DNA from 4 places in the Kitasatospora sp. NPDC088160 genome. Region 3 is predicted to be linked to each of the others. Evidence: riboswitches for the same ligand, from Rfam matches in the RefSeq annotation. Region 3 holds a riboswitch; each other region holds the start of a gene.
The links. Region 3 has a riboswitch for cobalamin ahead of ACIOGZ_RS17710 (HoxN/HupN/NixA family nickel/cobalt transporter). Riboswitches for the same ligand answer to the same signal wherever they lie in the genome.

Region 1: linked by a shared signal. The riboswitch ahead of ACIOGZ_RS31690 (ribonucleoside-diphosphate reductase subunit alpha) and the one ahead of ACIOGZ_RS17710 (HoxN/HupN/NixA family nickel/cobalt transporter) in region 3 are both predicted to bind cobalamin.
Region 2: linked by a shared signal. The riboswitch ahead of ACIOGZ_RS24880 (peptidase) and the one ahead of ACIOGZ_RS17710 (HoxN/HupN/NixA family nickel/cobalt transporter) in region 3 are both predicted to bind cobalamin.
Region 4: linked by a shared signal. The riboswitch ahead of ACIOGZ_RS26820 (ABC transporter substrate-binding protein) and the one ahead of ACIOGZ_RS17710 (HoxN/HupN/NixA family nickel/cobalt transporter) in region 3 are both predicted to bind cobalamin.

The regions. Positions count from the first base shown of each region.
Region 1 is NZ_JBIUSS010000023.1:144,203-149,299, reverse strand. Features, by position in the region: gene ACIOGZ_RS31690 (ribonucleoside-diphosphate reductase subunit alpha) at 1-2,116, opposite strand, end outside; cobalamin riboswitch at 2,308-2,451, opposite strand; gene ACIOGZ_RS31685 (hypothetical protein) at 2,873-3,898, shown strand; gene ACIOGZ_RS31680 (glycoside hydrolase family 26 protein) at 4,040-5,097, shown strand, end outside.
Region 2 is NZ_JBIUSS010000016.1:122,288-127,384, reverse strand. Features, by position in the region: gene ACIOGZ_RS24895 (hypothetical protein) at 1-585, shown strand, start outside; gene ACIOGZ_RS24890 (hypothetical protein) at 901-1,296, shown strand; gene ACIOGZ_RS24885 (flagellar hook-length control protein FliK) at 1,476-1,955, opposite strand; gene ACIOGZ_RS24880 (peptidase) at 1,975-3,048, opposite strand; cobalamin riboswitch at 3,148-3,269, opposite strand; gene ACIOGZ_RS24875 (enoyl-CoA hydratase) at 3,356-4,132, opposite strand; gene mmsB (3-hydroxyisobutyrate dehydrogenase) at 4,129-5,037, opposite strand; gene ACIOGZ_RS24865 (enoyl-CoA hydratase/isomerase family protein) at 5,034-5,097, opposite strand, start outside.
Region 3 is NZ_JBIUSS010000010.1:207,501-212,597, reverse strand. Features, by position in the region: gene rpmG (50S ribosomal protein L33) at 1-157, shown strand, start outside; gene ACIOGZ_RS17710 (HoxN/HupN/NixA family nickel/cobalt transporter) at 270-1,382, opposite strand; cobalamin riboswitch at 1,412-1,626, opposite strand; gene ACIOGZ_RS17705 (metalloregulator ArsR/SmtB family transcription factor) at 1,708-2,091, shown strand; gene ACIOGZ_RS17700 (Fpg/Nei family DNA glycosylase) at 2,146-2,955, opposite strand; gene ACIOGZ_RS17695 (AAA family ATPase) at 3,036-3,890, opposite strand; gene aroQ (type II 3-dehydroquinate dehydratase) at 3,970-4,398, opposite strand; gene aroB (3-dehydroquinate synthase) at 4,407-5,097, opposite strand, start outside.
Region 4 is NZ_JBIUSS010000018.1:126,218-131,314, forward strand. Features, by position in the region: gene ACIOGZ_RS26805 ((2Fe-2S) ferredoxin domain-containing protein) at 1-513, opposite strand, end outside; gene ACIOGZ_RS26810 (ABC transporter ATP-binding protein) at 510-1,283, opposite strand; gene ACIOGZ_RS26815 (iron chelate uptake ABC transporter family permease subunit) at 1,325-2,404, opposite strand; gene ACIOGZ_RS26820 (ABC transporter substrate-binding protein) at 2,401-3,249, opposite strand; cobalamin riboswitch at 3,467-3,672, opposite strand; gene tkt (transketolase) at 4,219-5,097, shown strand, end outside.

The DNA.
Region 1 (5,097 bases), on a different contig from region 3:
GGTCGATCAGCGCGCGCTGGGGCAGCTCCCAGGCGGTGCGGTACAGCGAGCGGACCTCGGCGGGCAGCCAGCCCAGCTCCTGGACGGAGCCGTTGGCCTCGCGCAGGGCGTCGCGGGTCTGCTGGTCCCAGACGCCGAGCTCCTTGAGCTCGCGCACCAGGTACGGGTTGACCTGGAGGAACTCGCCGGACAGCGTCTCGCGCTTGAACAGGTTGGAGACCTGCGGCTCGATGCACTCGTAGACGCCGGCGATGGACGCGATGGTCGCGGTCGGCGCGATGGCCAGCAGCAGCGAGTTGCGCAGGCCGGTCTCGGCGATGCGGGCGCGCAGCGCGGTCCAGCGGTCGGCCCACTGCGGGGCGGCCGTCGGGAAGTGGTCGATGTGCAGCTCGCCGCGGGCGGCGCGGGTCTCGCCGTAGGCCTCGTGGCGGCCCAGCTGCTCGGCCAGGTCGGCGGAGCGCTCGTACGCGGTGAGCATGATGCGCTCGGCGATGAGGGTGGACAGCCGCGCGGCCTCGGCGGAGTCGAAGTCGATCCGCAGCTTGAAGAAGACGTCCTGGAGGCCCATCACGCCGAGGCCGACCGGGCGCCAGCGGGAGTTGGAGGTGCCGGCCTCGGTGGTCGGGTAGAAGTTGATGTCCACCACGCGGTCGAGGAACGTCACGGCGGTGCGGACGGTGGCGTCGAGGCGCTCCCAGTCCATGGCGCCGAGCAGGTCGTCGACGGAGGCCCCCGGGGCGACGTGGGCGCCGAGGTTGACCGAGCCGAGGTTGCAGACGGCGGTCTCGGAGTCGTCCGTGACCTCCAGGATCTCGGTGCACAGGTTCGAGGAGTGCACCGTGCGGCCGGGCAGCGCGGTCTGGTTGGCGGCGCGGTTGGAGGCGTCCTTGAAGGTCATCCAGCCGTTGCCGGTCTGCGCCAGGGTGCGCATCATCCGGGCGTACAGGGTCTGCGCGGGGATGGTGCGCACGGCCTTGCCGGCCAGCTCGGCCTTGCGGTAGGCCTCGTCGAAGTCGGAGCCCCACAGGTCGACGAGCTCGGGCACGTCGGCGGGGGAGAACAGCGACCAGTCCTCGTTGGCGTTGACCCGGCGCATGAACTCGTCCGGGATCCAGTGCGCCAGGTTGAGGTTGTGGGTGCGCCGCGCCTCCTCGCCGGTGTTGTCGCGGAGCTCCAGGAACTCCTCGATGTCGGCGTGCCAGGTCTCCAGGTAGACGCAGGCCGCGCCCTTGCGGCGGCCGCCCTGGTTGACGGCGGCGACCGAGGAGTCGAGGGTGCGCAGGAACGGGACGATGCCGTTGGACTTGCCGTTGGTGCCGCGGATCAGGCTGCCGCGCGAGCGGATGCGCGAGTAGGACAGGCCGATGCCGCCGGCGTGCTTGGACAGCCGGGCGATCTGCGCGTAGCGGTTGTAGATCGAGTCCAGGTTGTCCAGCGGGGAGTCGAGCAGGTAGCAGCTCGACATCTGCGGGTGCCGGGTGCCGGAGTTGAACAGGGTCGGCGAGGAGGTCAGGTACTCCAGCCGGCTCATCAGGCCGTACAGCTCGGCGACCTCCCGCACCGACTGCTCGCTGTCGCCGACCGCCAGGCCGCAGGCGACGCGGAGCAGGAAGTGCTGCGGGGTCTCGATGACCTTGCGGGTGATCGGGTGGCGCAGCAGGTAGCGGGACTGCACGGTGCGCAGGCCGAAGTACTCGAAGCGGTCGTCGCCGTGCGCGTCGATCAGCGCGTCCAGGGCGGCGGCGTGCTTGGTGACGAAGGCGGCGGTGGTGCCGCCGATCAGGCCCTCGGCGTGGCCGACGGCGATCGAGGCGGCGAAGGAGCGCGAGCCCTGGCTGTTCGCCTCGTCGACGATCTCCAGGGCGAGCAGCCGGGCGGCCAGCTTCGAGTACTGGGGGTCCTCGGCGATCATCGACGCGGCGGCGTCCACGGCCAGCCCGCGCAGCTCGGCGAAGTCCGAGCCGGCGTGGCGGCCGCGCAGCGCGGCGGCGGCGACATGGCCGGGGTCCACCTGGGGGAGATCGACGCTGCGGTCGGTGAGCAGCCGAAGGAGCGCGCCGCCGGGGTCGGAGACCGTCGGGTCGGTGGGGGCGGGGCCGGTGCCCTGGGCGGGCAGGGTGGCTGAGGCAGCGGTGGTCAAGGCGCTCTCTCCTGGCGGCGATCGGCGGCGGTGATCGGGGGGTACCGGGCCGTTCGGGGCAGGGGAGCACGGCACGTACGCAGGAAGCGTCGCGCGACAGTGGCGTCCCCGGCCCGCCCGCGAGGCCCGGAAGGTAGTTCTCGTGCTGGCGCGGCCTCTGCGGGAGGGCCCGTGCGCACACCGTCGGCAGGTACTCGGACTCGCGGGGCGGCTACTGGTAGCCGCCCGCTCACCGCTGCGGGGCAGTCCCGGATTCGCACCGGGTTCCCCTGCATCGACAGCAGGATTGAGCATACATCTAGTGGTGTCTCTCTGATGCGACCCCACATGTAGTACGGCGCGGTGTGTCGGAGCGATAACCGGTGGTGCCGGGAGGGGGCGGGTCGTGGCCTTGGGGCGCCTCGGATCCGGGCTCCCGACGCCCTGATTCCGGGCCCCGGCGTCCTGGTTTCGATACGGAACGGTCACCGGGCGGACCGGTTGCCGCGGGCATGCCCTACGATCTGGGCGCATGAGCGAGCGAAGCGCCGAGGGGCGCGTTTCGCGAAGCGATCATCGAGCGAAGCGAGGGGGCGCGTGAGCGACGGAACTGGCGCACCCGGGCAGGGTCCGCAGGGAACGCCTCCCCCCGGGCCGGGGGACGCGCACGGTCAGCAGCCGCCGGTGGTGCCCGGTCCGGTGTTGCCGCCGAGCGGGGGCTTCGGGCCGCCGCCGGCCTCGTACGGGCCTCCGGTGCCGCCCGCGCAGCCGGTGGCGCAGCCCGGTCCGCCGGGGCAGCCTCCGCTGCCGCAGCCGGGACCGCCAGGGCAGCAGCTGCCGCCGCAGTGGCAGCCGAACCCCCAGGCGCACCCCCAGCCGCATCCCCAGCCGCATCCGCAGCCGTACCCGCAGCCCCAGGCGCCGCAGCGCGCCGAGCCGAACTGGGAGGCGCTGGCGGACCGCAACGCGGCGGACGGCAAGCGCCGCCGCCGACTGCGGGCCCTCGGCGTGGCGGTCGCGGTCGTCCTGGTCGGCGGCCTGATCGCGGGCGGGGCGGTGCTGCTGACGAAGGGCGGCGGCGACAAGCCGGTCGCCGGGCCGATCGCCTCGGCCTCCAACCGGCCGTCCTCCGCCGCATCGGGTGCCGCCCGGAGTGCCGCGCCGAGTGCCGCCGCAACCCCGGGCGGGAACCCGTCCGGCACCCCGGGCGGAGCGCCGGACGACCCGTCGAAGCCGATCTGGGAGGCCGCCACCGACCCGGCGCCGCAGGACGCGGGGGCACTGTTCTCCGCGCTCCAGGTGACGGTCAACGGCGCCACCTGGAACCGGACCTTCGTCTCGCTGGACTCGCCCTGCTGGGACGGGAACTCGACGACCGGCGGGCTCGGCAAGGTCCTCGGTGACCAGGGCTGCCAGAAGGTGCTCCGGGCGACCTACGTCTCCGGCGACAGCGCGGTGACCGTCGGCGTCGCGGTCTTCGACCACAAGATCCAGGCCGAGACCTCGATGAAGAGCTACACCGGCCACCTCAAGGGCGCCGTCGCGCCGGGCGCGCCGGCCTTCTGCGCCACTCCGGGCTGCACCAACACGCACAACACCCTGGGCCGGTACGCCTACTTCACGGTCGAGGGCTCGGCGAAGGGCGGCGACACCGCCGACGCCACCGCCACCGCGGCGGCCGTCGGCTTCGGCGAGCACGTGAAGGGCCAGCTGCTCCAGCGCGCCAAGGCCGCGTCCGCGGCCGCGCCGGGTGCGTCGGGGGCCGCCGCGGCCGGCTGATCCGCCGTGGCACCCCGGCCCCGGCGGGTTCGCTCGCCGGTGCCGGGGGAGTGTGGCAGGCTCTCGGGGGCAGTCATTCGCACGAGTGTTCCGGTTGTGTCCGCCTGGGCCGGTGCCGGCGAGCAACCGGAGGAGCGGTCCGTGGCCCTGCCCAGAGCCCTGCGCGGCAGGCCCGCCGTCCTGGCCGCGGCCGGGGTCGTGGTCGCCGCGGGCGCCGTGGCGCTGTTGCAGCGTGACGGCCGGGCCGACGGCGAACGGCCCGCCCGCGTCCCGGTGACGGTCGGCCTCCCCGGCCGCACCCTGCCGCCGGAGGTCGGCCGGGACCTGCTCGCCCGGGATCCGCAGGCCTCGCCGAACGCCCGGGCCGTCCAGCAGCTGCTCGCCGACCTGGAGGACCGGGCCCGCACCGGGCAGAGCGGCGGGACGGTGATCGGCCAGCACGTCGAGGCGCACAACGAGCGCAACAACCCCGAGTACGGCGACTACCGCGGCACCAAGCAGGTCGGCTACTACTACAAGAAGGCCGCCGACCTCACCGGCAAGCTGCCCGGCTTCGTCGAGACCGACCTCGGCCCCGGCTACGGCCAGACCGGCTGGGGCGTCGGCGACCCGCGCTCCTACTCGGCCGGCCGGTGGCCCACCTGCCGGGCCGGCTGGCAGTACACCGACGACGCCGTCGACCTGCTCTCCGCCGTCTGGTCCGGTCACCCGCGCGCCGACGACGGCAGCTACGGCACGGCCGGCGTCCAGCACAACTGCGACGGCACCACCACCGAACTGCCCGACAACGGCGGGGGGCCGGCCGGGATCGTCGGCATGTCCTTCCACCAGCCCTACCCGGGTTCGGACGTCAAGTCCTTCGAGCAGGTGCTCTGTTCGAACTCTCCGGCCGCCAAGGACAAGGGCTGGTTCGGCCGGGTCGTCGACAGCGCGCACGACACCCCCGAGTACCGCGCGCTGATGACCGACCTGTCCTACCTGGCCGACCACCTGGAGTACCTGGCCGCCCACGACGTGCCGGTGCTGCTGCGCCCGTACCACGAGATGAACGTGCAGGATTGCTCCCGCAGGTTCTGGTGGTCGGGCCAGAAGCCGGCCGACTACCAGGCGCTGTGGCGGATCACCTACCGCTACCTGGTGGAGACCAGGGGCCTGCACAACCTGCTGTTCGTCTGGACGCCGGTGTCCTGGGACGGAGC
Region 2 (5,097 bases), on a different contig from region 3:
GCCGTCTCCGGCCTCAACGCCTGCGGCATCAACCCCCAGGGCACCGACTTCACCAGCGGCACCGGCAAGAGCCCCGTCGACTTCCTGATCGCCCAGCAGTTCAAGCCCGGCGGCGGCTTCAAGTACCTGCCCACCGACACCACCCCCTCCCCCTACGCCTCCGTCGACGGCCTGCGCGCCGTCGCCGGCGCCGGCTTCACCGCCACCCCGCCGACCCCGACCACCACCGGCGAGCCCGCCTGGGCCGCCGCCACCGCCTTCGTCCCCGGCACCGCCGCCAAGCTCGCGCTGGTCATCGACGACGGCACCGGCGCGCTCAAGGTCTGCGCCGCCACCCTCACCCCGACCGGCACCACCGCGACCCTCGGCGACGTCCTCGACGCGGCCGCCGGCGCCGCCCCGAGCGGCTGCGTCACCTCGGTCGCCCCGTCCACCGGCGGCGACACCGTCACCGCGATCAACGGCACGGCCAACAGCGGCTCCTCCACCTGGCAGGTCAGCCTGGACGGCACCACCGCCACCGGCGCCACCCGGGCCACCACCGTCCACCTCGGCGACACCGTCTCGCTCCGCTACGGCAACTGATCCGGAGACCCTGGCCGTCCTGGACGCCGGGTACGAGCCAAGCCACGAAAGCGGCGAACTGACCTGCCGTCAGCTCTCCGGTGCACGGAGCGGCCTCCACCGGGCCCACCGGCGGGCCGAGCCCGCACCACCCGACGCCGGCGCCCCAGGCCACCCTCTCCGCGACCCGGCGGTCCCCCAACTCGCGGTCCGCCTGGGGGACTTCTGGGGAACGGGACCTGGCCGGTTTGCAGCCTGGACTGCGCGGTCGAGGTGCGGTTTGCTCATCACCGACCAGCCCTACAGGAGGGCCGGGAGGAATCGGGGAATCACATCATGACCCGTTCGATCAAGGCGCTCGCCGCACTCGCTCTGGCCGGGGCATCCGTCGTCGGCGTGACGTCGCTGGCATCCGCCGACCCGAACCCGTCCAACATCGGCTCCTCCCCGCAGTGGGTCCGGCTGAGCACCAGCCACTCCGCGGGCGTCTACACCGCCGCCGACGCGGGGTCCGGCAAGTACAAGAACATCACCCTCGCGCCGGGCGACTCGGCCTGGGCGGACTGTTGGGTGGCCGGCGGGAACGTCGGCAATGACGGCGACGTCTGGTACCACACCACGTGGGTGTACCAGTACGGTGTGGTCACCCCCTCGGGGTCCTCCTGGACGTTCGCACCCTACGTGGACGGCGCGGCGATGTTCCACAACGTGCCCGGCCTGCCCCACTGCTGAACCACCCGATGACCCACAGCGGCCCCGCGCACCGACCCCGGCGCGCGGGGCCGCTCGCACAGCTGCTGACCGAACAGCTCGCCCGGCGGCGCCGAACGTCCCGCACCGTCTGAACTCTGAACCGCCGGTGCCCCGGCCCCCCTTCCGGAGGGGCCGGGGCAGCGGGGTGTCTCCGGAGGTCAGGGCGCGGTGACGCCCGGCTGGGCGCCGGCGCCGAAGGACCAGCCCTCGACGTCGCCGGGCGCCGGGTTGTAGCTGCCCGCGCCGAGGTTGCTGTACGACCAGGGGCCGCCGTGCTGGGCGTGCCAGTACGACCAGTAGGCGCTGCCGGTGGGGTTGGTGCAGGTCGTCGGCAGGGCGTTGATGGTGCAGACGAAGCCCGGGTAGCGCGGGTGGAAGGTGTACGCGAACCCGGCGCCGGTCAGCGCGGCCAGGCCGCTGGCCGGGTCGCCGGGTGCGCAGCCGGTCTGGATGCCACCGCCGACGGCGGTGAAGTCGACCACGACGGTGACGCCGGTGGTGCCGTCGCAGGCGGCGGCCCGCGCCTGCGGGGCCTGGACGACGGAGGCGCCGAGCAGTCCGGCGGTGAGGGCAGCGGCGGCGGCGATCGACCCGAGGGTGCGGCGGGCCGGGCACGCGGGCGCCATGGTGTCGGTCATCGGAGCTCTCCTCGCGGGGTCAGCGGGTGGTCGCCGGGCAGGCCGGCACGGGCGCGTCCGGGCGGGCACCGGCGGCGGAGAGGGTGGCCAGCGGGGTGCCCGCGAGGCCGAGGACGGCCTGCGCCGTGGCCCGGGCGCCGGTGGCCGGGTTGAAGCCGGTCCCGTCGTAGGCGACCGCCCCGCGCACGCCCGGGTCCGTGGCGCAGCCCTGCTGGAGCTTGACCAGGCTGCTCCAGCCCTTGAGGCCGGCCCCGAAGCGTCCGCCGGCCAGCAGCGCTTGCGTGGCGAGGCCGGTGGTGTTGGCGTTGGACGCGACGGCCCCGGCGGCCGAGAAGCCGCCGTCGGCGTTCTGGTGGGCGGTCAGCCAGCCGAGTCCGGCGTCGGCCTTGGCGGTGCGGCCGGTCGCGGCGAGGGCCTGGGCGGCGAGCGCGGTGGCGTCCGGGTCGCTGGCGCAGGTGGCCTGGCCGAAGGCGACCGGGTACCCGCCGTCCGCGCACTGGCTGTTGGCGAGGAAGTCGACGGCCGTCGCCGGGGCCCCACCGGCCGTGCGGTGCAGGGCGATCACGGCCAGGGACTGGCCGAAGGCGTTGCTGTAGTCGCCCCACTGCGAGCGGTCGGAGAACCGGCCCTCGGCGGTCTGGAGCGAGCGCAGGCGGGCCGGCAGGTCGACGCCGCCGAAGGCCGTCGGGTTCCCGCCGCGCACCTCGACGGCGAGCAGCAGCTTGGCGGTCGCGCCCGCGTAGGCCTCGGTGGTGCCGTCGCCGAGGTAGCCGCTGATGACCTCGGGCTTGGCCAGCCAGGCGGTGGCCTTCGCAGCGGCCTGGTCGGAGCTGTGCGAGGCGGCGAAGGCCAGCACGGCGTCGATGGTCAGGCCCTGGTCGGGGTAGGCGGTCCCGTTGAAGACGGACTCGAAGTGGTCGCCGTCGACGAGTTGGCGGGCGAGCCAGCCGCCCGCGGCGGCGTCGGGGCGGACCGTCGGGGACGAAGTCGCGGCGGCAGGTGCCGCGTGGGCGGCAGCGGCCGCCGGGAGGACGGTGGCGAGGGCGAGCGCGGGTATCGCGAAGAGGCGCAGGGGGCGTCGGAACGAGGACACGGTGGGCCTTTCCGGGCCCGCACGCAGGGGCCCGGAGGACGGCGGCAACAAGCCGGGCAGCCCTCGGAGCTCCGGCCCGCAGACCACGACGGGAGGAGGGGACGACACACCTCCGCCGCCGGGTACTCGGGCTCGCCGCCGACATCGGATCGGCGGCCTACCGTTGCGGGTCAGCGCCGGATTCGAACCGGACTTCCCCCAGCGGCGGAGTCACAACATGACGGCCCATCATGGCGAGACGGAGAAGTCCCGGTCAAGGGATCGTCCGCCGCATCGCGCCACATCGCGCCGCGAACCGCTCGGACCGTCAGCGGTGAAGGAACTCCGGTGGGCGCTTCTCGGCGAAGGCCGCCATGCCCTCCTTCTGGTCCGCCGTGGCGAACGTGGCGTGGAACAGTCGCCGTTCGAAGCGCACGCCCTCGGCGAGCGTGGTCTCGTACGAGCGGTTGACGCTCTCCTTGAGCATGACGGCCGCCGGGGTGGACATCGCCGCGATCGTCTCGGCCACCGCCAGGGCCTCGGCCAGCAGTTGGCCCGCCGGGACGATGCGGGAGACCAGGCCGGCCCGCTCGGCCTCCTCGGCGCCCATCATCCGGCCGGTCAGACAGAGTTCCATCGCCTTCGCCTTGCCGACCGCCCGGGTCAGCCGCTGCGAGCCGCCGATGCCGGGGATCACGCCGAGCTTGATCTCCGGCTGCCCGAACTTCGCGGTGTCCGCCGCCAGGAGGACGTCGCACAGCATCGCCAGCTCGCAGCCGCCGCCCAGCGCGTAGCCCGCCACCGCCGCCACCACCGGCTTGCGCAGCGCGGCGAAGCGGTCCCAGGCGGCGAACCAGTCGCCGAGGTAGGCGTCGACGAAGTCGAGCGACTGCATCTCCTTGATGTCGGCGCCGGCCGCGAAGGCCTTCTCGGAGCCGGTGATCACCAGCGCGCCGATCTCCGGGTCACGGTCGAACTCCGTTGCTGCCTGCACGACTTCGTTCATCAGCAGGGTGTTGAGCGCGTTCAGCGCCTTGGGCCGGTCGAGCGTGATCAGCCCCACCCGGCCCTTGCGCTCGACCAGGATCGTCTCGTAGCCGGTCACTTGCCGTCCTCCCGCAGGGTGGTGATGATCGCCGAGAAGTCCAGGCCGGCGCCGCTGTCGGCCTGCGCGAAGTCCGCGTACAGTTGTGCCGCCCTGCGTCCGAGGTCCGTGGGCAGGCCCGCGGCGTCGGCGGCCCCGGCGGCGAGTCCGAGGTCCTTGGCCATCAGGGCGGCGGCGAACCCGGCCGCGTAGTCGCGGTTGGCCGGGCTGGTCGGCACCGGCCCGGGGACGGGGCAGTTGGTGGTGAGCGCCCAGCACTGGCCGGAGGCGGTCGAGGCGACGTCGTAGAGGGCCTGGTGGCTGAGCCCGAGGCTCTCTCCGAGCACGAAGGCCTCGCTGACCGCGATCATCGAGATGCCCAGGATCATGTTGTTGCAGATCTTCGCGGCCTGCCCCGCTCCGGGGGATCCGCAGTGCACGACCTTGCGGCCCATCGCCTCCAGCACCGGTCGAGCCGCCTCGAAGTCCGGCTCGGCGGCTCCGACCATGAAGGTGAGGCTCGCGGCCGTGGCACCGACCACCCCGCCGGAGACCGGCGCGTCCACCGCCCGGTGCCCGGCGGTCACGGCCAGGTCGTGCGCCGCCCGAGCGTCCGCGACGTCGATCGTGGAGCAGTCGACGAAGAGCGTTCCCGGGCGGGCGGCGGGCAGCAGGTCCGCGTAGGCGGCCAGCACGTGCCGGCCGGCCGGCAGCATGCTGATGACGACGTCGGCCTCCCGCACCGCCTCGGTCGCGGACCGCGCCGGACGGACGCCGCCCTCCTCCGCCCTCCGCAGCGCCTCGGGTGCCAGGTCATAGCCGGTCACGGTGTGCCCGGCCTCGGCGAGGTTGGCGGCCATCGGGCCGCCCATGTTGCCGAGGCCGATGAATCCGATGACTCCGTTGAATCCGTTGCGGCGGGTCACCAGCGCTCCAGGGGTGTGGTGGGGGCCAGGCCGAGTTCCCGGTCGCCGAGCGGGGCGAAG
Region 3 (5,097 bases):
CAGCGAACTGCGCCCCGTCATCAAGCTCCGCTCCACCGCCGGCACCGGCTACACGTACGTGACCCGCAAGAACCGCCGCAACGACCCGGACCGGATGGTCCTGCGCAAGTACGACCCGGTCGCGCGCCGGCACGTCGACTTCCGCGAAGAGCGCTGAACCCCGCCCGCCCGACGACCGGCACCGGCCCGCAGCGACGAAACGGCGCCTCCCCCGGGATCCCGGGGGAGGCGCCGTCGCTGATCGCTGCCGTCGCTGATCGCAGCCGTCGCTACTCGGCGGCCACCCAGCGCTTCTCCACCCGGGCCAGCTTCCAGTAGGCGATCGCCGCGGCCCAGACCACCACGAACAGCCCGGCGATCGCGTAGCCGACGTTGTCCAGCGAGATGCCCGCGATCCAGCCGGTGACCGGGTCGGTCAGATCGAGCTTCTCGTGCAGCACGCCGACCAGTTCGATGGTGCCGATGACGAAGGCCACCGCGATCGACAGCCCAGTGATCGTCAGGTTGTAGTACACCTTCCGGACCGGGTTCGCGAAGGCCCACTGGTACGCGAAGTTCATGAACGTCCCGTCCAGGGTGTCGAACAGGCTCATCCCGGCCGCGAACAGCAGCGGCAGGCAGACGATCGCGTACCAGGGCAGCCCGGCCGCCGCGCCCGACCCGGCCATCACCATCAGGGTGACCTCGGTCGCGGTGTCGAAGCCCAGCCCCAGCACCATGCCCACCGGGAACATCTGCCCGGGCCGGGTGATCGACCGGGTCGCCCGGTTCAGCACCCGGGCCATGAAGCCGCGCGAGTTGAGGTGCTCCTCCAGCTGCGCCTCGTCGTACGACCCGGCCCGCATCGCCCGGAACACCTTGAGTATGCCGAGCAGCGCGGCCAGGTTGAGCGCGCCGATCAGGTAGAGGAACGCGCCGGAGGCCGTCGTGCCGACCATCCCGAGCCACTTGTGGGTGGCCGAGTCGTCGTCCATCAGCGTGCTGGCCAGCTGCGCGCCGCCCGCCACCAGGGCGGCCATCAGCACCACCATCGAGGAGTGCCCGAGGGCGAACCAGAAGCCGACCGAGACCGGCCGCTTGCCGTCCGCCATCAGCTTGCGGGTGGTGTTGTCGATCACCGCGATGTGGTCGGCGTCGAAGGCGTGCCGCATGCCGAGGGTGTACGCGGTGATCCCGAGGCCCACCCCGAAGACCTGGGTGCCGACCGCGTAGTTGTGGGGCGCGACCAGGAAGACGAGCGTCCCGAAGGCCACCACGTGCATGGCCAGGATCACCCCCATCAGCCCGGCCGTGCGGACGGTGTCCTCGCGCTTCCAGCGGAACGTGGGCAGCACGGACGGTGTCGCCGGCGCCTCGGCGGCGGCGGTTTCGGGCAGGGTCATTCGGGTCACGCTCCAGCACCTCGTGGAAACACTTCGTGAGATGCCGTGGCCGGTCTCCTGGCTTACGGGGGTCCCGTACCCGCCTTCCCAGGTGCGCGAGGCTCCCAGTGGCGTCGTGGGTACGGACGTCTCTCCATCGTCGACGATCACGATGGCCCGATCACAGTGGCGAGGGCCGCTCCGGACTGGGACCCCTGAGGATCCGTCACCGGTCTTCCCGAGCACCACGGCGGGGAACACCGTAGGGGCCAGGACCCACCCTTGCAAGGCTGCGCACCTGCGCAGGTGTCCAGGATCACAGGCCCCCTCCTGCAACAATGTGCGCATGCATCTCGTACCGGCCGACCGCGCGGGCCACCGCACCATCGACGGACACCGGGTCTGCGAGGCCATCGCCGCGATCGGCGACCCCGCGCACGTCCGCACCTGGGCCGAGCGGTTCTCCCTGCTCGCCGACCCCGGGCGGCTCGCCCTCCTGCTCGCCCTCCACCGGGCCGGCCCGCTCGCCGTCTCCGACCTCGCCGTCGCCACCGGCATGCGCGACCCCGCCGTGTCCCAGGCCCTGCGGCTGCTCCGCACCGCGGGCGTGGTCACCGGGGACAAGGACGGGCGGATCGTGCGCTACCGGCTCGTGGACGAGGCCCTGCGCCCCCTCCTCGACGCGTGCGCCGCCGCCGAACACCACGAGCCCAGCGCGGCCGTCGTCTGACCGGCTCCCCCGGAGGACGCGCCGGGGCCCGGCCGGAGCAACCCTCGAACGCGGTCAGGCCGCCTGGCAGGCGGGGCACCAGAAGAGGTTGCGCGCGGCGTGCTGCTCCGTCCGGACGTCGGTGCCACAGACCAGGCAGGGCATCGCGGCCCGCCGGTAGACGTACACCTCGCCGCCGTGGTCGTCGACGCGCGGCGGGCGGCCCATCGCCTCGGGGGTGTGCTCGGGGCGGACGGTGTCGATCCGGCCCGCGCCGACGCCCTCGTGCATCAGGGCGACCAGGTCGGCCCAGATCGCGTCCCACTCGCCCCGGGTGAGGTCGCGGCCGGCGCGGTGCGGGTTGATCCCGTGGCGGAACAGCACCTCGGCCCGGTAGACGTTGCCCACCCCGGCCAGCACCTTCTGGTCCATCAGCAGCGCGGCGACGGTCGTCCGGCTGGCCGATATCCGGCGCCAGGCGGCCTCCGGGTCGGCGTCGGCGCGCAGCGGGTCGGGGCCCAGCCGGGCGGCGACGGCGGCCTTCTCCGCTCCGGTGACCAGCGCGCAGGTGTTGGGGCCGCGCAGGTCCGCGTAGCCGTCGTCGTTGGCCAGCCGCAGCCGGACCAGGCCGACCGGCTCGGGCGCGGGCCCGGTACCGAAGGCGAAGCCGCCGTAGAGGCCGAGGTGGACGTGCACCCAGGCGCCCTCCTCGAAGCCGAGGAACAGGTGCTTGCCGACGGCTTCGGCCGCGGTGAGCAGCTGCCCGTCGATGGCCTTGGCCTCGTCGGCGAACCGGCCCTGCGGGCTGGACACCTCGACCGGGCGGCCGCCGAAGGCCTTCCGGTTCTCGGCGGCGAGGCGGTGGATGATGTGGCCTTCCGGCACGGGCGTCAGCTCCCCCGGGGTGGTTCGACAGGACCCGCACATCATCGCAGCCGGCACCGACACCGCCGGATCGTCGCAGATCAGCGCACCGGCATGCCCATCAGCCGGGCCAGGATGACGCGGTCCAGCTCGGCGGCGGTGCCGGCCACGTCCAGGTACGAGTTGTCGATGATCGGCAGCCCGGAGTTGTACCAGCCGGCCATCCGGCCGTGGATCCGCGCCACCTCCTCGTCACCGAGCCGCCGGGTGCCGCCGCGCCGGGCGTTGCGGTGCAGCACGGAGTCCAGGCTGGGCAGCAGCACGACCGGGATCATGCCGGGGCCGATGTGCCGCTTCCAGCCGCCGAGGCCGATGGCCGGGCGGTCCGGGAAGACGGCGTCGTCGATGATGCAGGAGATGCCGTTGGCGAGGTAGTTGCGGCAGGCGAAGCCGCAGGTGCGGCGGGCCAGCCGGTACTGCGCCTCGGAGGCGTTGTTCCAGCCGGACTGCGGGTTGGCGAAGCCGGACTGCACCCACTCGCGGACGTCGTCCAGGCTGATGTGCGCGGTCGGGCTGGGCCGGCGCTCGGCCCAGTACCGGGCGACGGTGGTCTTGCCGGCCCCGGCCGGGCCGATCAGCAGGACGGCGATCGGACTGGTGGGCGCGTGCCGCTGCGGCGGGTGGGCGGGGAGTTGCACGGGCGTGCCGGAGGGCAGCACGAAGTGCCCGGTGGACCCGACGGGGACCGGCGCGCCGGGCGCGGGTGCGGCCGGGGCGGGCGCGGCAACAGGAGCGGGCGGCACCGGAGCGGCCGGAACCGGCGGCGCGGCGGCGGGAACAGGAGCCGGAGCGGGCGGCACCGGCGGCGGCGCGGCGGCCCCCGACGGCTGCGGCCCCGGCGGAGCGACGGGACGCGGCGGGACCTGCCCACCCCCGGCGTACTGCGTCACGGTCACCTCCCGACACCTCTCAGCGGGGAGACTACACGGCGGCCCGGCGGCGGGCACAGTCCGCCGCCGGGCCGCTGACCAGGCGTCAGCGCGTGGTGAGTTGCTCGGCCAGGGCGCGCAGGGCCAGCTCGTACGAGCCGAGCCCGAACCCCGCGATGGTGCCGGAGGCCACCGCGGCGATCACCGAGGTGTGCCGGAAGGTCTCCCGGGCGTACGGGTTGGAGATGTGCACCTCGATCAGCGGCGCGGTGCGCTGCGAGGCGGCGTCCCGCATCGCGTACGAGTAGTGCGTGAACGCGCCCGGGTTGATCACCACGGGCACCTTGCCGTCGGCCGCCTCGTGCAGCCACTCCACCATCTGCTGCTCGGAGTTGGTCTCGTGCACCTCGACCTCGAAGCCGAACTCCTTGCCGAGCGCGGTGCAGCGCTCGACCAGCCCGGCGTAGGAGGTGGCGCCGTAGACGTCCGGCTCGCGGCTGCCGAGCCGCCCGAGGTTGGGGCCGTTGAGCACCATGACCCTGGTCACGCCGAGACCTCCGCGTAGGCGGCGACCAGCAGGGACGGGTCGGGGCCCTCCAGGACGGAGGTCTTGCCGAGGCCGTCCAGGACGATGAAGCGGATCAGGTCGCCGCGCGACTTCTTGTCGATCTTCATGGCGTCCAGCAGCTTCGGCCAGGCGTCCGCCTGGTAGCGCAGCGGCAGGCCGACGGAGGCCAGTACGGTGCGGTGCCGGTCGGCCGTCTCGTCGTCCAACCGGCCCGCCAGGCGGCCGAGTTCGGCGGCGAAGACCATGCCGATGGAGATCGCGGCGCCGTGCCGCCACTTGTAGCGCTCGTTGCGCTCGATGGCGTGGCCGAGGGTGTGGCCGTAGTTGAGGATCTCGCGCCGGCCGGACTCCTTGAGGTCCCCGGAGACCACGTCGGCCTTGACCTGGATGGCGCGGCGGATCAGCTCGACGGTGTGCGTGCCGTCCGGGGTCTTGGCGCCCTCCGGGTCGGCCTCGATCAGGTCGAGGATGGCCGGGTCGGCGATGAAGCCGCACTTGATGACCTCGGCGAGGCCGGAGACGTAGTCGTGCTTGGGCACGGTCGCCAGGGTGTCGAGGTCGGCCAGCACGCCCACCGGCGGGTGGAAGGCGCCGACCATGTTCTTGCCCTCGGCGATGTTGATGCCGGTCTTGCCGCCGACGGCCGCGTCGACCATGCCGAGCAAC
Region 4 (5,097 bases), on a different contig from region 3:
CAGTTTCTGTACCAGGGCGCGTAGTCCCTCCTCCGCGCCCTTGGCCGCGCAACGCGGGCCGCGGCACACCAGGACCTGGTGCCGGTGGCCGGGGACTTCCTCCCAGGCCGCGGACGTGAGGCCGGGCTCCTGGCCGGTGATGGCCCTCGTCACCGCGGCCACCGCGGGGACCGCGTCCGGCGAGTCGGCGAGGCGGGTCGCGACGAGGAGTTCGGGACGGTGGCCCGCGCGCTTGCGCCACCAGTACGCCGCGATCCGCCGTAGCCAGGACTGGGCCGGGCCGGACGCCGCGAGGCGGACGCCGATCACGACCACGGTCTCGGCGCCCGCGTCGGCCAGCCTGGTCAGCTCGGCCGACAGGGAAGGGTCTGCCTGCTGCAGGAACGCGATCGAGGCCTGGTGCGACGCCGCTGTCCGGAGGAGTTCGTCACGGCGGACGGCTTCCCCCATCGACATGCCGACCAGGAGCGTGGCACTGCGGCGGGCGAGTGCGCCCGGGACGGGGCGGGTCATGGTGTTGTCCCTTCGGGGAGCAGTCCGTTCCACCGGATGTGCGGTCTGTCGTGCCGGGGGTGTCGTTCCACGGTGACGTCGACGCCGTAGACGTGCGCGATCGTCGGCGAGGTGAGCACGTCGGAGCTGGGCCCGTGGGCGACCAGTCGGCCGTCGAGCAGGACGGCGACCTCGTCGCAGTAGGCGGCGGCGAGTTCGAGGTCGTGCAGCGCGGCTACCGTGGTGATGCCCAGCCCGCGTACGGTGCCGAGGAAGCCGAGTTGGTGGCGTAGGTCGAGGTGGTTGGTGGGCTCGTCGAGCAGGAGCACGCCGGGCTCCTGCACCAGTGCCCGCGCGAGCTGGACCCGCTGCCGCTCGCCACCCGACAGCGTCGGCCAGGACCGGTCGAGCAGGTGGCCGACGTCGGCTGCGGCCACGGCCGCGGCGAACACGGACCGCTCGTGGGCGTCGGTGGCGGAGTTCGCCGGCACGGGCCAGCGGCTGCGGTGCGGCGTGCGGCCGAGATCGATGACCTGACGGACCGGCAGCGACAGCCGGGTGTCCGCCTGCTGCTCCATGAAGGCCACCTGTCGTGCTCGTCGGCGGGCCGTGAGTGCGTGGAGATCCTCTCCGTCCAGGAGGACCCGACCCTCGCTCGGCCGGGTCAGTCCGGCGACCGCGCGCAGCAAGGTGGTCTTCCCGGCGCCGTTGGGTCCGAGCAGGCCCGTGATCCGGCCGGGGGCGAACGCGAGCGAGACCGCGTCCAGCAGCGTGGCTCCGCCGATGCTCACACGAAGTCCCTCCGTGCGCAGCTCGGCGGGGGGCGTCACCGTCACTGCCCCCTCCCGTCGGCCCGCCCCTGGCGCCACAGCAGCCAGGCGAAGAAGGGCGCTCCGAGCCCGGCCGTGATGACGCCGACGGGGATCTCCCGGTCGGGGAGGACCGAGCGCGCCACGATGTCGCTGCCCACCAGGAGGGAAGCGCCCACCAGTGCCGACACGGGCAGCAGGAGGGCGTGGCGCGGGCCGCAGACGAGACGGACGACATGCGGTACGACCAGGCCGAGGAACCCGATGACGCCGGTGTGGGCGACCAGGCACGCGGTTACCAGCGCGGCGGTGGCGACGAGGACCCAACGGGTGCGCTCGACGTGGACGCCGAGGGAGCGGGCGGCGGTCTCGCCGAACGCGAAGGCGTCCAGGTCGCGGGCCGAGGAGGCCAGGACCGTGACACCGGCCAGCGCGACCGCGGTCAGGAAGACGGCGGTGGGCCACCGCACGCCGGCGACCGAGCCCAGCGTCCACTCCATGACACCGCGCGCCGCGTTGCGGTCCCCGAGGACCAGCACGACGAACGAGGTGTAGGCCCCGCACATCTGTCCCACCGCGATGCCGGCGAGCACGGTCCGGGTGGTCGGTAGCGACCGGGTGCGCGCGCCGGCCAGTGCCAGGACGACGACGGCGGCTAGCAGGGCACCGGCGAAGGCCGCCGTGGACACCGCGCCGGTGCCCACGGCGCCGGACACGCCGACGCCGAGGACGATCACGGTGACCGCGCCGGCGGCGGCTCCGTCCGAGATCCCGAGCAGGAAGGGATCGGCCAGGTCGTTCCCGGTCAGCGTCTGCAACACCGCGCCGCAGACCGCGAGGCCTGCGCCGGTGGCAGCCGCTCCCAGAACGCGGGGCAGCCGCAACTGCCAGACGATCTGGTCGTCCAGCAGCGTGACGTGCGGGTTGCCCAGCCCGAGACGGCGCACCACGACGTCGATCACCGTCCGGACCGGCTCGTGTTGCGAGCCCACGGCGAGGCCGAGGAGCACGGTGGCCAGGAGCAGGGCCGCACCGATGGCCAGGGCCGCCGTCGCGCGGCCCGGACCAGGGGGCCGCGCGACGGCGGGGTGGGGCGCGGTCATGAACCCGGGTGCAGTCGGCCCAGTCCCGCGGACACCCGGGCGGCACCGTCGGCGAGCAGCACGCCGGGAGTCGACTCCGAGAACGGCACCACCACGAAAGCCTTGCGCTGCACGGCGGTGAGCTTGCTCAGCACCGGGTCGTTCTCCAAGTAGTCGATCTTGGACTGGGCCGTGTCCCAGCCGGCGTCCGCGACCACGATGGCGTCCGGGTCCGCCGCGACGACCTTCTCCCAGCTCACGTTCTGCCAGCCACCGGACAGGTCCCCGAAGACGTTGCGGGCGCCCACGGCATTGAGAACGAGTTGAGGTCCGCCGTGGCCGGCCCCGACGAACGGCGCCTTGGTGTCCGAGTCGTACCACAGGACCTTCAAGCCCTTGCCCGCGGCCGTCGCCGTGAACTCGGCCAGCTGCTGCTCCTGTTGCTGCTGGATCGCGGCGGCCCGCTCCGTGACACCGAAGACCTTGGCGACGTCGTTCAGTTCGCCCCACACCGCCTGCCAGGTCGTCGGCGGCACCTGGCTCTTGTCCGAGCAGCCGAACGGGGACAGGTACGACGGGATGCCCTGGCCGCGCAGTTCCCCCCGGGTGCCCGCGACCTTGTCGGTGAACGCGCTGGAGTAGGAGGCGTACAGGAAGTCGGGACGGGCCGCGAGGAGCTTCTCCTTCGTCGGGTAGTCCTTGGAGAGCACCGGGACGGAGTCGTAGGCCGCCTTCCACTTCTCCGGGATGGAATCGTCGAGGTAGGCGGTACCGGCCATGCGGGACTGCAGGCCGAGGGCCAGGGCCACCTCGGTGGCACCCTCGTTGAGCGTCACCAGCCGGTCGGGCGGCGCGCCGACCGTCACGGTGGACCCGCAATTGTCGACGCTGACCGGCGCGGCAGTTCCGGTCGTCCCGCCGGACGTGGTGGGCGCGGGGGCGCCCGTGCAAGCTCCGAGCATGCCGATGAACAGGAAGGCCGCGACCGCCCGGCCGACACGTATCGGACCTGTGGGACGTACGGAACATATGGAACGGAACGGATACGGCAGACCGCTGGGCACGTGTTCTCCAAAACCCTCGTGGAACATGTAGCGCCGTGGCCGGTCTCCTGGCTTCCGCATCAACGCGCCGCGGCCGACCTTCCCGGACGGCTCTTCCAACCCGCCCAGTGGCCCTGACCGCTGGAAAAGCCGGTCAGCGAGGGCCGCGGAACTCCGCGGCAACAGTGGCGAGGGCCGCACCGGACTCAGACCGGTTTCCCGTACACCACGGCGATGGCAAGGTATCAGGCGTGGTCAGGTCGGTGCTGGCCAGCCCGTGGGATGGTCGTCTGGACCGTTCCTGGGGTTGCGGGAGGGATCGGCCACGGGGCCCGGTCGGGGGTCTCAGGTGCGGGCGGCGACGATCCAGTTCCTGAACTCGACGGCGTAGTGCCGCAGGTGGTGGTCCAGGACCTCGTCCGGGCACGTGACGGGGAAGTAGGGCGCCGCCACTCGGCCGGCGGGCGGAGACGCGGCTGGTCGTCGGCGTCGAGCGGATCGAGCACGCCGTCACCGACCCTGCTCGGCGGCGGAGGCACCGGGCCGTCGAAGGGGGGCCCGCGCACGCCCTCCCGCGGACCTGCGACGGGTGGTCAGGGGTGTGTTCCCCCACTTCGGGGGCAAGCGACGAGGCGGAGCGGCTCACCGAAAGGGTGTGTCGTGCCGGACAGAGCGCCACCCCTGGGGATAGTTCGTACATCACCAGCAATCACGCGGGCGACGGCCCGGCGGTCGTGCCCGCCCAGTGCCGGAGGAACGATGGACGACAAGCCGAGACGAAGGAGCAACGGCATGGCGAACGACCAGAACGACGCTACCGCGCGGCGCGACGAATCCCTCGCGGATCCGGTGGCAGGGCGGACAGGGTGGGACGAGGTCGACGCGCGGGCGGTGGACACCGTGCGGCTGCTGGCCGCCGACGCGGTGCAGAAGGTCGGCAACGGCCATCCGGGCACCGCGATGAGCCTGGCCCCACTGGCGTACCTGCTGTTCCAGAACGTCATGCGCCACGACCCCGGCGACGACCGGTGGCTGGGACGGGACCGCTTCGTGCTCTCCTGCGGCCACTCCAGCCTGACCCTCTACATCCAGCTCTACCTGGCCGGCTACGGCCTGGAACTCTCGGACCTGCAGGCTTACCGGACCTGGGGCTCCGCCACCCCCGGGCACCCCGAACACCGGCACACCCCCGGCGTGGAGATCACCACCGGCCCGCTGGGCCAGGGCCTGGCCAGCGCGGTGGGCATGGCGATGGCCGCCCGCCGCGAACGTGGTCTCCTCGACCCGGACGCCGAAGCGGGCACCAGCCCCTTCGACCATCACGTCTACGTGATCGCCTCCGACGGAGACATGATGGAGGGCGTCACCGGCGAGGCCGCCTCCCTGGCAGGGCACCAGGAACTCGGCGACCTCATCGTCTTCTACGACTCCAACCACATCTCCATCGAGGACGACACCGACATCTCCTTCAGCGAGGACGTCCCGGCCCGCTACGCCGCCTACGGCTGGCACGTGCAGACCGTGGACTGGACGCGCACCGGCCGCTACGTCGAGGACGTCGACGTGCTCCTGGCGGCCACCCGCGCCGCCCGGCAGGAGACCGGCCGCCCTTCGCTGATCATGCTGCGCACCGTGATCGGCTGGCCCGCCCCGACCAAGCAGGACAGCGGC